3 regions of the Streptomyces sp. NPDC050439 genome follow, and region 1 is predicted to be linked to each of the others. Evidence: riboswitches for the same ligand, from Rfam matches in the RefSeq annotation. Region 1 holds a riboswitch; each other region holds the start of a gene.
What was found. Region 1 has a riboswitch for cyclic di-AMP ahead of AB0I66_RS09340 (C40 family peptidase). Riboswitches for the same ligand answer to the same signal wherever they lie in the genome.

Region 1 (3,813 bases):
GCACGACCTCGCGGGCGGACACCTCACGGGTGCGGATCACGGCGGCGAGTTCGCGGGCGGTGAGGTGGACGAGCTCAGGCGCAGTCATACGGCGCTTTCTGCTGGGGGCGGTTGAGGTCGCGACGAGGCGAAGCCTGCCCACGCCGCCTCCACTTCTCACCCCCGACGTTACGTACGTCCTGTACATTTTTTACAGGAAGCCTTGGGGAGCAGCCGACCCCGGCAGAGGAGAGACGTGCCATGAACCGAACGTTCGCCCGTTATGTCCTGCCCGAGTTCACCGAGCACTCCAGTACGGGCCGACGGACGCTGGACCCGTATTCGAAGCTGCTCGAAGAGCGCATCGTCTTTCTGGGGACGCCGATCGACGACACGTCGGCCAACGACGTGATGGCGCAGTTCATGCACCTCGAACACCTGGCGCCCGACCGCGACATCGCGCTCTACATCAACTCCCCCGGCGGCTCGTTCAGCGCGATGACCGCGATCTACGACACGATCCGGTTCGTCACCTGCGACGTGGAGACGACCTGTCTGGGGCAGGCCGCGTCATCGGCCGCCGTCCTGCTCGCCGCGGGCACCCCCGGCAAGCGGTTCGCGCTGCCCGGCGCCCGTGTGCTGATCCACCAGCCCTCGTTGACCGAACCGGTGCACGGCCAGACCTCCGATCTGGTGATCCAGGCCGACGAACTCCTGCGCACCCGCGCACAACTGGAGAAGCTGCTCGTCCGGCACACGGGGCAGAGCGCACGACGCGTCGCGGCCGACATCGAGCGGGACAAGATCCTCGACGCGGCGGAGGCAGTCGAGTACGGCCTGGTGGACGGGATCATCGCGAGCCGCAAGTCCTCCCTGCGCGCCCCGGACGCGGGGTGAGCCGCCGATGCTGCCGCCCGAACTTCCCCCGCTGCCCGCACTCACCCGCGCCGAGGGCGAGTTGATCGACCGGTACCTCGAAGTGGTCGACCTGCTGGGCCGGATCAATCCCGCCCGCGCCTCTGACACCTACGGAGGACTGCGCGCCGCCCAGGCCCTGGTCGGCAGCGCGACCGCCCTGCGGGACGCGCTGACGCTCATGCACCAGCGGGGCGAAAGCGCCGTGCACGCACCGACGCTGGCCCGTGCGCTGCGGGTGCTCGACGGAGAGCGGCGGGCCGGGCGGGTCACCTTGCCTCCCCCAGCAGGCCCCTGAGCACCCGTCACCTCGGGCCGCGAACTCCGTTGCGTCCGGGGCCGATCTCAAACGAACCAAACGGGCTACCACATTCGGCGTAGACATTCGTCCTTTTTCTGGACGTCTTCAGTTGCGTCAGATGTGTACGCGTGGGCCGGAATTCCGCGTTCCGGTGCTGGTCGAACGATCGTCCGGCGCGCTCTCCCGGTCCCGAATCCGACCGTGTCCACCCGAACGGTTCAGCCGTGAGGAGCCTCACAAAACGCCGTTTCGGCTCGGTTTTCGACCCCGAGTCGGGTCAAGATCCTCTCCGACGACAAGCCCCCGCCACAGCGGCGGGGCGGTCCGGGCGGACGCCGAGTCCTGCCGCCACCCGGATGACCGGTCGACATCGGTGCATCGGCAGGAGTGGAGGACCCAGGCATGACGGGTCGGTCCGGAAGGTCCGGACAACGACCCTTGGGGTGAAGCCGCAGTACGCGGCCGGGCAACTTTGTCAGCCCGAATCCGACAGGTCATCCTTCACAGGCGGTTGACGAAGGGTTGCGCATGACTGCGCTGAATCATGTTCCGTCGCTGCTCACCAGGGTCGGGTCCGTATCCGCCCTCACGCTCGCCGTCGTAGGCGGCACCCTCGTGGCCCCGGGGCTCACGTCGGAGGCGGAAGCCGCGACACACGGGACGAAGGCGCTCAAGATCGCCGCCTCCAAGAAAGGCTCTCCGTACCGCTACGGAGCAACGGGACCCCACCGGTTCGACTGCTCGGGTCTGACCCAGTACTCCTTCAAGCGGGCGGGCAAGAAGCTGCCACGCACCGCCGCACAGCAGTACAACAAGACCCGCCACGTCTCCGCCTCCAAGCGCGTCCGCGGCGACCTGGTCTTCTTCCACTCCGGCCGGAACGTCTACCACGTCGGCATCTACGCCGGTAAGGGCCGGATCTGGCACGCCCCCAAGTCGAACACCAAGGTGCGGCTCGAGAAGATCTGGACGAAGAGCGTCTCGTACGGCAGGGTGCGCTGATCATCCGTCATCGGCCGGAGGGCGGGGCGGCCCCCGCCCGGCCCTCCGGTCGGCGCGCCCGCCAGGCGTGGGGCGCGTCGGCACGGATACTCGTGCGCCATGGCCGAAAACAGCAGTGCTCCTGCCTCGGACGACCCACCGCGCAACGAGACGCGCTTCGAACGCGCCGACCGCAACTTCGCGGAGATCCTCCAGGAGCTGCGCGTCACGCAGGCCGGGGTGCAGATCCTCTTCGCCTTCCTGCTGACGCTCGCCTTCACCGAGCGCTTCCCCTCTCTCGACACGGTCCAGCGCGCCACATACGTCACCACGCTGCTGCTCGCCGTGCTCGCCGCGGCGCTGTTCACCGCTCCGGCAGCCGTGCACAGGTCGCTGTTCGGGAAGCACTCCAAGCCGCTGATCGTGCGGGTGTCGTCCCGCCTCGCCGGCATCGGCCTGGGCGTCCTGGTGTTCGCGGTCTCCGGCGCCGTGCTCCTGGTCGTCGACGTGGCGGTGGGCCGGACCGGCGGGATCATCGCGAGCGCGGCCACGCTGGTGGTGTGCGCGGGCCTGTGGGGGCTGCTCCCCCTGCTGCTGCGCCGTGCGCGCGACGACGAGGAACCGGACGGCCCGGACGACGTCAGGTCGTCAAAGCCCCGGTGAGAAGCGCGGGCCCGAGCACGCTCGGCGCTCGCCTGCCGCGCCGACGAGCGCAGCGCGCGCATATCCTGGGTCTGCCTTGAGCAGCCGTGTACCCCCATGCCGCCGGGAGAGACCATGTACGACCCGACGCGGCTCGCCGCACTGGTGGCGGTCTCCGAGGCCGGGTCGATCACCCGCGCCGCCGAACGCCTCGGCTACACCGTGCCCGCCCTCTCCCAGCAGCTGGCCAAGCTCGAACGGGAGGCGGGCACCGCACTCCTGGTACGGCATCACCGCGGGGCACGGCTGACCGGCGCGGGTGAACTGCTGCTCGCGCGGGCCCGCCGGGTCCTGGACGAGATGGAGCAGGCCCGGCACGAGCTGACCCGGCTCGCGGGCCTGTCCGGCGGCAGGCTGCGCGTGGGGACCTTCACCGCCGCCGGGATCCATCTGGTGCCGCCCGCGCTGACCGCGTTCCGCCGCGCCCATCCGGACATCGAACTGACGGTACGGGGCTATGAACCGCCGCTCGGTGTCGCGGCCGTGGCGGCGGGCGAGGTCGACGTGGCCCTCACGCACACGTACGAGCCCGCCGATCCCGCGGCGCTGCCCGAGTCCGTGAGCGCGGAGCCGGTCCTGGTCGAGGAGCTGGTCCTGGTGACCCCGCCGGGCCACGCGCTCGCGAGCTCCTCCTCAAGGCTGCCCCTGGGCGCACTCGCCGGGCAGCCGCTCATCAGCATGGCGCCGACGCACCCTTCCCGGCAGGGCGTGGAGTCCGTGCTCGTGCGGGCCGGCGCGACGCCCGCGGTCCTGGTCGAGACTCCGGGATACGCGCTGGTGTGCGCGCTGGTCAGCGCCGGGCTCGGCGTCGCCGTCGTACCGGAGATGGTGGCGCGGACGGCGGCCACCCCGGTGGGGACGAGGCCGCTGGAGCCGGGCAGTCTGCGGCGCACGATCTCGGTGGTGCACCGCACCGACGTGTCGCATCCGGCGGC
Region 2 (3,813 bases), on a different contig from region 1:
GCTCGACCGTACGGGCCGAGGCGATCGGTGCCGCCACCGTCGGCTGGGCCGCGAGCCACGCGAGGGCGACCGTCGCGAGCTCGGCGCCGCGGGCCTCGGCGACCTCGTCGAGCGCGGCGAGCACGCGACGGCCGCGCTCGGTCTCCAGGTGCTTGCCGGCGCCCTCGGCCCGCGCGCTCTCGACCTGCGCGCCCGGACGGTACTTGCCGGTCAGGAAGCCGGAGGCGAGCGCGTAGTACGGGACGGCCGCCAGACCGGAGCGCGAGGCGACCTGCTCCAGCGAGCCCTCGTACGTGTCGCGCGAGACGAGGTTGTAGTGCGGCTGAAGGACCGAGTAGCGGGCGAGGCCCTCGCGGTCGGAGAAGTCCAGGAACTCCTGGAGGCGTTCGGGGGTCACGTTGGACGCGGCGATGGCGCGCACCTTGCCGGACGTCACCAGGTCGTCGAGCGCGCCGATGACCTCCTCGACCGGGACGGTCGGGTCGTCGTAGTGCGTGTAGTAGAGGTCGATGTAATCGGTGCGCAGGCGGCGCAGCGATTCCTCGGCACCGGCCTTGATGGTGTGCGCGGACAGGCCCTTGAAGTCGGGGTGGGCGCCGACCTTGCTGGCGAGCACGACGTCGGAGCGGTTGCCGCGCGCGGCGAACCAGTTGCCGATGACGGTCTCGGACTCGCCGCCCTTGTTGCCCGGCACCCAGGCCGAGTAGACGTCGGCGGTGTCGATGAAGTTGCCGCCGGCGGCGGTGTAGGCGTCCAGCACGTCGAAGGACTGCGCCTCGTCGGCCGTCCAGCCGAAGACATTGCCGCCCAGGGCGAGCGGGAAGACCTCGAGGTCGGACGAGCCAAGCTTGCGGAGAGAAGTCATGAGGGGATCAACGCCCTTGCGGACTTCGGCATTCCGTACAACGGGATCCGGATTCCATCGGCTGGGACGCGCACGCCGAACCGGCAGCCCTGACGTCGGGGGGTTGTCGCCAGGACCGCCGGGGTGCCGGGGTTGCCTCAGATCGACTGGCCCTTGCCGCGCAGCCACGCCGCCGGGTCGACCCCGGTGGAGTCGCCGCCCGGGTGGACCTCCATGTGGAGGTGCGCGCCGGTGACGTTGCCGGTGGCGCCGACGCGGCCGATGGTCTCGCCGGTGGTGACCTTCTGGCCCGCGCTGACGTTCATCGAGGACTGGTGGCAGAACCACACCTCGGTGCCGTCGTCCAGTTCGAGGACCGTGCGGTAGCCGTACGCCCCCGCCCAGCCGGCTTCCTTGATGGTGCCGGAGTGGACGGCCTTGATGGGCGTGCCCGTCGGAGCCGCGAAGTCCAGGCCGGTGTGGTAGCCGGAGGACCACATGGAGCCGGGCTGACCGAAGGTGCCGGTGAGCGTGTACGAGGCGACGGGCAGGGTGTAGCTCTTCGCGAGCTTGGCCAGGCGCTCCGCCTCGGCCTTCTTCTTGGCCTCGGCCTCGGCCTTCTTCTTCGCGGCGGCCTTCTCGGCGGCGATCTTCTTCTCGGCCGCGGACTGCTTGGCGGCTGCCTGCTCGGCGGCCTGCTTCACGGCGGCTTCCTCGGCGGCCTTCTGGACCGCGTCGTCCGCCTGGTCCTGCTGGTTCTCGGCCTGCTCCATGATCCGGGCCCGCAGTGCCTCGCCCGCGTCCGTGCTGCCCTGCTCGGTGTCGGCGGCGCTGAGACCGGCGGCGCTGAGGGGTGCGGCGGCGGTCACCACGCCGTTGTCCGCGGAACCCGCGTCGGAGGAGTCGTCGGATATCAGGGACCCCACGCCCGGAAGCGACTTGGCCTCCGGCAGCGAGTCCGTGACGGCCGAGAGGTCCGGCATCGCGATGGAGACCGGGGGCTTGCCGTCCTGCGCGGTGGCGATGCCACCCGCGCCGACGGCGGCGATGACGCCTACGCCGAGAACCGTGGAGCTGCGGGCGAGCCCGCCACCACCCCGCTTGTGCACGCGGTGCCTGCCGCGGACGGGACGGATGGACTCCTCGGTGGGGTTCCATTCCTCCCAGGAATTGTCGTCGTACCCACCGAAATCGTCGTCATTCGGTACGTAAACGCCTTGGGGGGCAGGGCGGTTGGACGCCACTGGGGCGCACTCCTTTCCTTCCTTCTCGCCTACCGGGTTAGCTGACGGGTTCGGAGCAGGAAGGTCTCCTACGAACATCTGGCACGGATGCACAGATGCCCGATTCACCCCAATTAGTGGTTCCCCGGCTCCCTTTCGGGATTAGGCGCGTGCGCGCGGAGCCGACTCGAGTGACGGCTGGGACGACCGCGCTGCGTTATCGAACGTTAATAGACAGCAGGCCGGTATTCCAAGCTGTTCCGACTGATCGTTAACGCTCATGGCCCGCACTTATCGGGACACCGGGGGCCGGAACGGGGCGAGTTGACCCCACTTCTTCACACACCGGAGCTTCACATCTCCTTGACAGTACGTCAGTTGTTATGCGGAGTGGTGTCCTTCCGTCACGGCCGGTGACAGCGGCCGCCGCACCGCGAGCAACGCCATGTCGTCGGTGCCCCCGCCGCCGGTGTGCCGCCGCACCTCCTCGACGAGCGTCGTCAAGAGCGCGTCCGGGCCGCCCGGCCCCGGAAAGATCCGGCCGCCGAGCCGCGCCGCCGGGTCGTAGAACTCGCCCCGGACGTCACGCGCCTCGGAGAGCCCGTCGGTGTAGAGCAGCAGCATCGCCCCCGGCGGGAACTCCGTCTCGTCCGCGCGGTCCGGCCAGGCGCCCAGTTCGCCCATCCCCAGCGGCAGCGCGGGATCGGTGGCGGCCAGCACGCACAGCCGTCCGTCGCCGCGCAGGAGCAGCGGGCCCGGGTGCCCGCGGTTGATGAGACGCACCAGACCGTCGCCGTGCGGGATCTCCGCGAGGACGGCGGTGGTGAACCCCTCGAAGGCGTCGAGCCCGTCGCGCCGCGTGCCCTCACGCGCGAGCGCACGCTCCAGGCGCTGCGCCACCGCCTCCAGCGTGGCCTCCTGCTCGGCGGCCTCCCGGAACGCCCCGATCACCACGGCGACGGCCGCCACCGCGCCCATGCCCTTGCCCCGTACGTCACCGACGATGACGCGGACGCCGTGCGGGGTGTCCTGCACGGCGTACATGTCGCCGCCGATGAACGCGTCGGCCTCCGCGGCCTCGTACCGCGCCGCGACGTCGAGACCACCGATACGGGGGTCCGGCTGGGGCAGTACCGCGCGCTGGGCGGCCTCGGAGATGGAGCGGGCGGACGCGAGCTGTTTGTCGCTGCGGCGTACGACGCGGTTGATGACGACGGCGAGGACGGCGACGGTCACCACCGTGATCAGTTCGGTGACGGCCTCGACGTCGGTGGTGGTGCTGGTCTTGAAGTGCAGGGCGAGCACGGCGGTGCAGGAGGCGGCGCCGATGAGGACGGTGCTGAGCAGCGAGTAGAAGGGCGCGGCGATGAGCGGGGCGGCGGTGAAGAGGGGTACGGCGGTGAACCTGGGCGGGGTCGAGACGTCGTACACGATCCCGGCGACGATGAGCAGCAGGGGAAGAGCCCGCACGAGCGCCCGCTCGTGCCGCACATCGGGACGCTTGCCGCCGCCCCCGCCGATTGCTCCTCGCTGCCCCACTCACTCAGGGTTCCCGGAGGGGCGGTGCGGGGCGACCGGTGTGGGCCGACCGGGTTACCGACTTCCCTCGCGGCTCACGACATCCCATGACAGCGGAAAACACCGAAGGCCCGAATCCATTTCTGGATCCGGGCCTTCGGTCTTTAGTAGCGGGGACAGGATTTGAACCTGCGACCTCTGGGTTATGAGCCCAGCGAGCTACCGAGC
Region 3 (3,813 bases), on a different contig from region 1:
GGCAGCCACAGCGCGCCGTCCGGGCCGCGCACCATGGCCTCGGTGTAGGTGTCGCCCAGGGGCGGGTGGGTGGTGCGCCAGGTGCGGCCGTTCCAGGTCATGAGGTACGTGCGTGACGCGCCGTCGCTGTACTGACTGCCGCCGATCGTGACGCGGCCGGAGGGTTCGAGCAGCATCGTGTGTACGTTGCTGTTCGGCGGCAGCGGCACCTTCGCGTCCCGCCAGGCGGTGCCGTCCCAGCGCAGGACGGTGGTCCCGTTGGTGGTGTCCGCCCAGGCCCAGGCGTCGGTGGCCGAGCGCGCGGTGATCCCCATGACGTACAGCACGCCGTCGGGGGTGGACTGTGTGGTCCAGTCGGAGCCGTCGTGGTGCAGGACCTTCAGCCCCGTCTCGTCCTCACCGACCACCCAGGCGGCACCGGGCACGGCGGCGAAGTCCTGGTAGGTCCACAAGGTCTGTGGCAGGGGGACCGTGCTCCACCCTTCCGGCCCTCCCGGTCCTCCCGCCGACCGGCGCAGGATCTCGCCCGCTCCGTCGCGGTTGTGCAAGATCCACGTTTCCTTGCCGACGAACTGCACCTTGCCGAGCCAGCCCGATGCCTCGGCGCCCGGGAAGCTGCTGTCCCGGCTCCACGCCGCGCCGTCCCAGCGGTACAGCATCGGCCGCACCCAGTCGGTGGTGTGCTCGTACCCGGTCGCCCAGGCATCGCCCGGCCCGCGGGCGGCGAGATCGGACACGGTCACGGGCGGTGCGGCCGCGGGTACCGGCAGCGCCGACCAGCTCGGCGTCACGCTCGGCGCGTGGGCTTCGGCAGGCGGCACCGCCGCGGCCGGGGATACGAGCGCGACAGGCGACACGGCCGCGGTACACGCGACGACAAGGCAGACGATGACCGCACGGAGATCACGGGCATCACGGAGAGCACGAAGACCACGGAGACCGTTCATGAGACCCCCCAGAACGCGAAGGTCGCTCACCTTATTGGCATGCCCCCGTCCGTGAATAGACGGGTGCATGCCAATTCGAGGCTCCCCTGCGGGAGGTTCCGACAGCCCTGGGCCCCGGCACGTACGGCGTGCCGGGGCCCAGGGCCCGAGAGACCGGGATCCCCTAGTAGGGGCCGTTCACGTTGTCGATCGAGCCGTAGCGGTCGGCCGCGTAGTTGCAGGCGGCGGTGATGTTGGCGACCGGGTCATAGCTGTCCAGCGAGGTGCCGACCACGTGGTAGGCGTCGAAGGTCGGGGCGATGACCTGCAGGAGTCCCTTGGACGGGGTTCCCGCGACGGCGTTGACGTCCCAGTTGTTGATGGCCAGCGGGTTGCCGGAGGACTCGCGCATGACGTTGCGGTGGATGCCCTCGTAAGTGCCGGGGATGCCGTGCTGCGCCATGACGTCGAGCGACTCCTTGATCCAGCCGTCGAGGTTGTCGGCGTACGTCTTCTTCGCCGGGGCGACGGCGGGCTTGGCGGCGTTCGTGCGCTCGGAACGGTCCGCCCGCTCGTCGGAGGCCTTGCGGGCGGCCGCGTCGTCCGCCGGAGCCTTCTGCCCAATGGTGATCTTGAGGCCGGGGTGTATCAGCTTCGGGTCGGCACCCAGAACGCTGCGGTTGTCCTCGTACAGCTTCTTCCAGCCGCCGCCGACGGAGTGCTCCCGGGCGATCTTGGCGAGAGAGTCGCCCGCGGCGACGACATAGGTCTTGGGGGCGGCGGCGGGCTTGGCGGCCGCCGCGGGCTGCGCCGCACTGGCGGCGGTCGCGCCGATCACCGGGAGGACGAGCACGGCGCCGCCCGTACCTGCCGCGGCGATGCCCCGGCTGAGCGAGCTGGACTTGGGGCGGCGGTGCTTACCCTTTGCAGGCATGACGAATTTCCTCTCCGTCGCCTACGAGGTGAGCTGTCGGGTTCGGACGGGAGATGTCCGGTCGCACTGTGAATGCGACTTCACCCCTAGCCGTTCCGGAATCCGGATCGGCGGCTTACCTGGGTCCCCCGCTCCTGCCGTGCGTAAGTGAGTGAGTACGGGAAGGGTTTCCGGACAGCGGCAGGATTCGGCGTTCCATCCGGATTGACGGTGACGTTAGGCGAGATTGCCCGGACAGAACAAGGCCGGAATTCTCTCGGAGAATGCGCGAGGGTCATTCTCGGAGTCCGCGGCCCGCGCCCCCATTGATCAATTAGCCTCAACTTTGTTTGGGGGAAGCGAAAATGCGCTGGGCGGCTCTTGCGGCCCCGATCTGCGGGTGTGACTCATTCCACTGCGCTGCGACGCCAAGTGGGTGCAGACGTGGCCTTATTCGCAAAAGCGGACATAATGCGATCCCTATTTTTCATGTCAAAACGGGCATCTTTTTTGGGTGGGACCCGGTGGTGATGCCTTCCGGCGAGCCTGATATGGGCTCTCAGTTCGTAGGCATAAAGCGAGGCGGGGGCGGGATATTGGGCAGCAATTCCCACAACGGCCGTGATCCCGCCGCCCAGTTGGCGAGCGTGGCGCGGTCGACCAGGTGCATGTGCAGCTGTCGGGCCAGGGGGGCGCACCGCTGGGAAAAGCGTCCGTTGGTCACCACCAGGACGATGTCCGCGCCGTGCAGCTGGCGGGCTGTCCCGTTGACGCGCTGCAGGTCGGGCGTGCCGACCGGCGAACCCTGCGCTCCGTTCCCGCGGTGCTTGCACTGGATGACCCACTTGCGGCCCATCGGGTCGGTGGCCAGCACGTCAGCCCCGTTGTCACCCGTGCCACCCGTCTGCCGGGCATCCGTACAGCCGTCGCGGCGCATCAAGTCCCGCACCGCGTACTCGAAGTCGCGGTGATGCAGTGAGTCCAATTGCGACATCGCATAGCGCAGTTGACGGCGCCGGACGTCCGCCCACAGGGCCCGTTGGCGTCGCTGATGCAAGATTCCAAGGCTCGCGACCGCGGCCGCGACACTTGACCCGATCAGTAACCACCAGTGGTCCATCAGCCAATTGACCAATGAGGTGACGAGTACGAGGGCCACGGCAGCACCGGCAAGGAGCGCCACGAGTCGCGCTTGTTGCCGCTGCTGCCTTTTGGTCGGGCGCCGCCGGCGCCGCCGCGCGGGCATCCGCCGCGTCACTGCCGACCGCCCTGGAGTGAAAAGAGCCTGACAATCGGCATGAGCGGCTCCCTTTCCCGACGGACTCCCCCTCCGACCTTCCATGTTTGCAGCCACCACTGACGGTCCGAATAGATTCGTTCACGTCAGACGCAGGGCTATTTCCAGGCGTTGACTCCGTGCCCGGATTCCGTCCGTCAGACGGAACTGAGCGGATGGGCCGCCGTCGCCGATCGCGGGGGCCAGGCGCGTGGGGCGAGGATGCCCAGGACGTAGGCCCGGGCGACCAGGGCGGGGCGGGTGGTGGCGTCCAGGAGTTGCCGCAGGCGGCTCAGGTGGTAGTCGACCGTCTGCCGGGACAGCCGCAGCGAGGTGGCGATGTCACTGTTGCTGCTGCCTTCCGCAAGGAGGGAGAGGATGCGAATCTGCGCCGCGGTGAGCGAGGGGTGGGCCTCGTGGGCCAGGCTCTGATGTGTGACGACGGCCCAGACGTGCCGGGCTCGGCCGGCGGAATGGCCGACCGTCGTCAGGTGCAGCTGCGCACGGCGTTGCCGCCCCTGAGTGTCGACGAGCACGGCGGACGTCTCCACCCGTCTCGTGCGGCGGGCTATCAGACCGTTCCATCTGCGGTGCAGCTGTTCCAGGTCAGAGGTAGAGGCGGAGGCGGAGGCGAGCAGCGTGTGTGCGCGGCGGCCCACCAGGTCGGGCAGCCCGAGGTGGAAGAGATCGGCGGCCGC

Region 2: another riboswitch for cyclic di-AMP. It lies ahead of AB0I66_RS24440 (M23 family metallopeptidase); the one in region 1 lies ahead of AB0I66_RS09340 (C40 family peptidase).
Region 3: another riboswitch for cyclic di-AMP. It lies ahead of AB0I66_RS01800 (LysM peptidoglycan-binding domain-containing protein); the one in region 1 lies ahead of AB0I66_RS09340 (C40 family peptidase).

What each region holds. Positions count from the first base shown of each region.
Region 1 covers NZ_JBFAJT010000002.1:484,341-488,153, forward strand. The annotation lists gene AB0I66_RS09325 (amidase) at 1-88, opposite strand, end outside; gene AB0I66_RS09330 (ATP-dependent Clp protease proteolytic subunit) at 241-876, shown strand; gene AB0I66_RS09335 (hypothetical protein) at 884-1,192, shown strand; cyclic di-AMP (ydaO/yuaA leader) riboswitch at 1,548-1,720, shown strand; gene AB0I66_RS09340 (C40 family peptidase) at 1,724-2,197, shown strand; gene AB0I66_RS09345 (DUF6328 family protein) at 2,297-2,839, shown strand; gene AB0I66_RS09350 (LysR family transcriptional regulator) at 2,954-3,813, shown strand, end outside.
Region 2 covers NZ_JBFAJT010000006.1:20,587-24,399, forward strand. The annotation lists gene AB0I66_RS24435 (aldo/keto reductase) at 1-865, opposite strand, end outside; gene AB0I66_RS24440 (M23 family metallopeptidase) at 1,003-2,088, opposite strand; cyclic di-AMP (ydaO/yuaA leader) riboswitch at 2,100-2,246, opposite strand; gene AB0I66_RS24445 (PP2C family protein-serine/threonine phosphatase) at 2,449-3,588, opposite strand; tRNA gene AB0I66_RS24450 (tRNA-Met) at 3,754-3,813, opposite strand, start outside.
Region 3 covers NZ_JBFAJT010000001.1:379,974-383,786, reverse strand. The annotation lists gene AB0I66_RS01805 (hypothetical protein) at 1-947, opposite strand, end outside; gene AB0I66_RS01800 (LysM peptidoglycan-binding domain-containing protein) at 1,111-1,860, opposite strand; cyclic di-AMP (ydaO/yuaA leader) riboswitch at 1,864-2,020, opposite strand; gene AB0I66_RS01795 (restriction endonuclease) at 2,399-3,085, opposite strand; gene AB0I66_RS01790 (PAS domain S-box protein) at 3,274-3,813, opposite strand, start outside.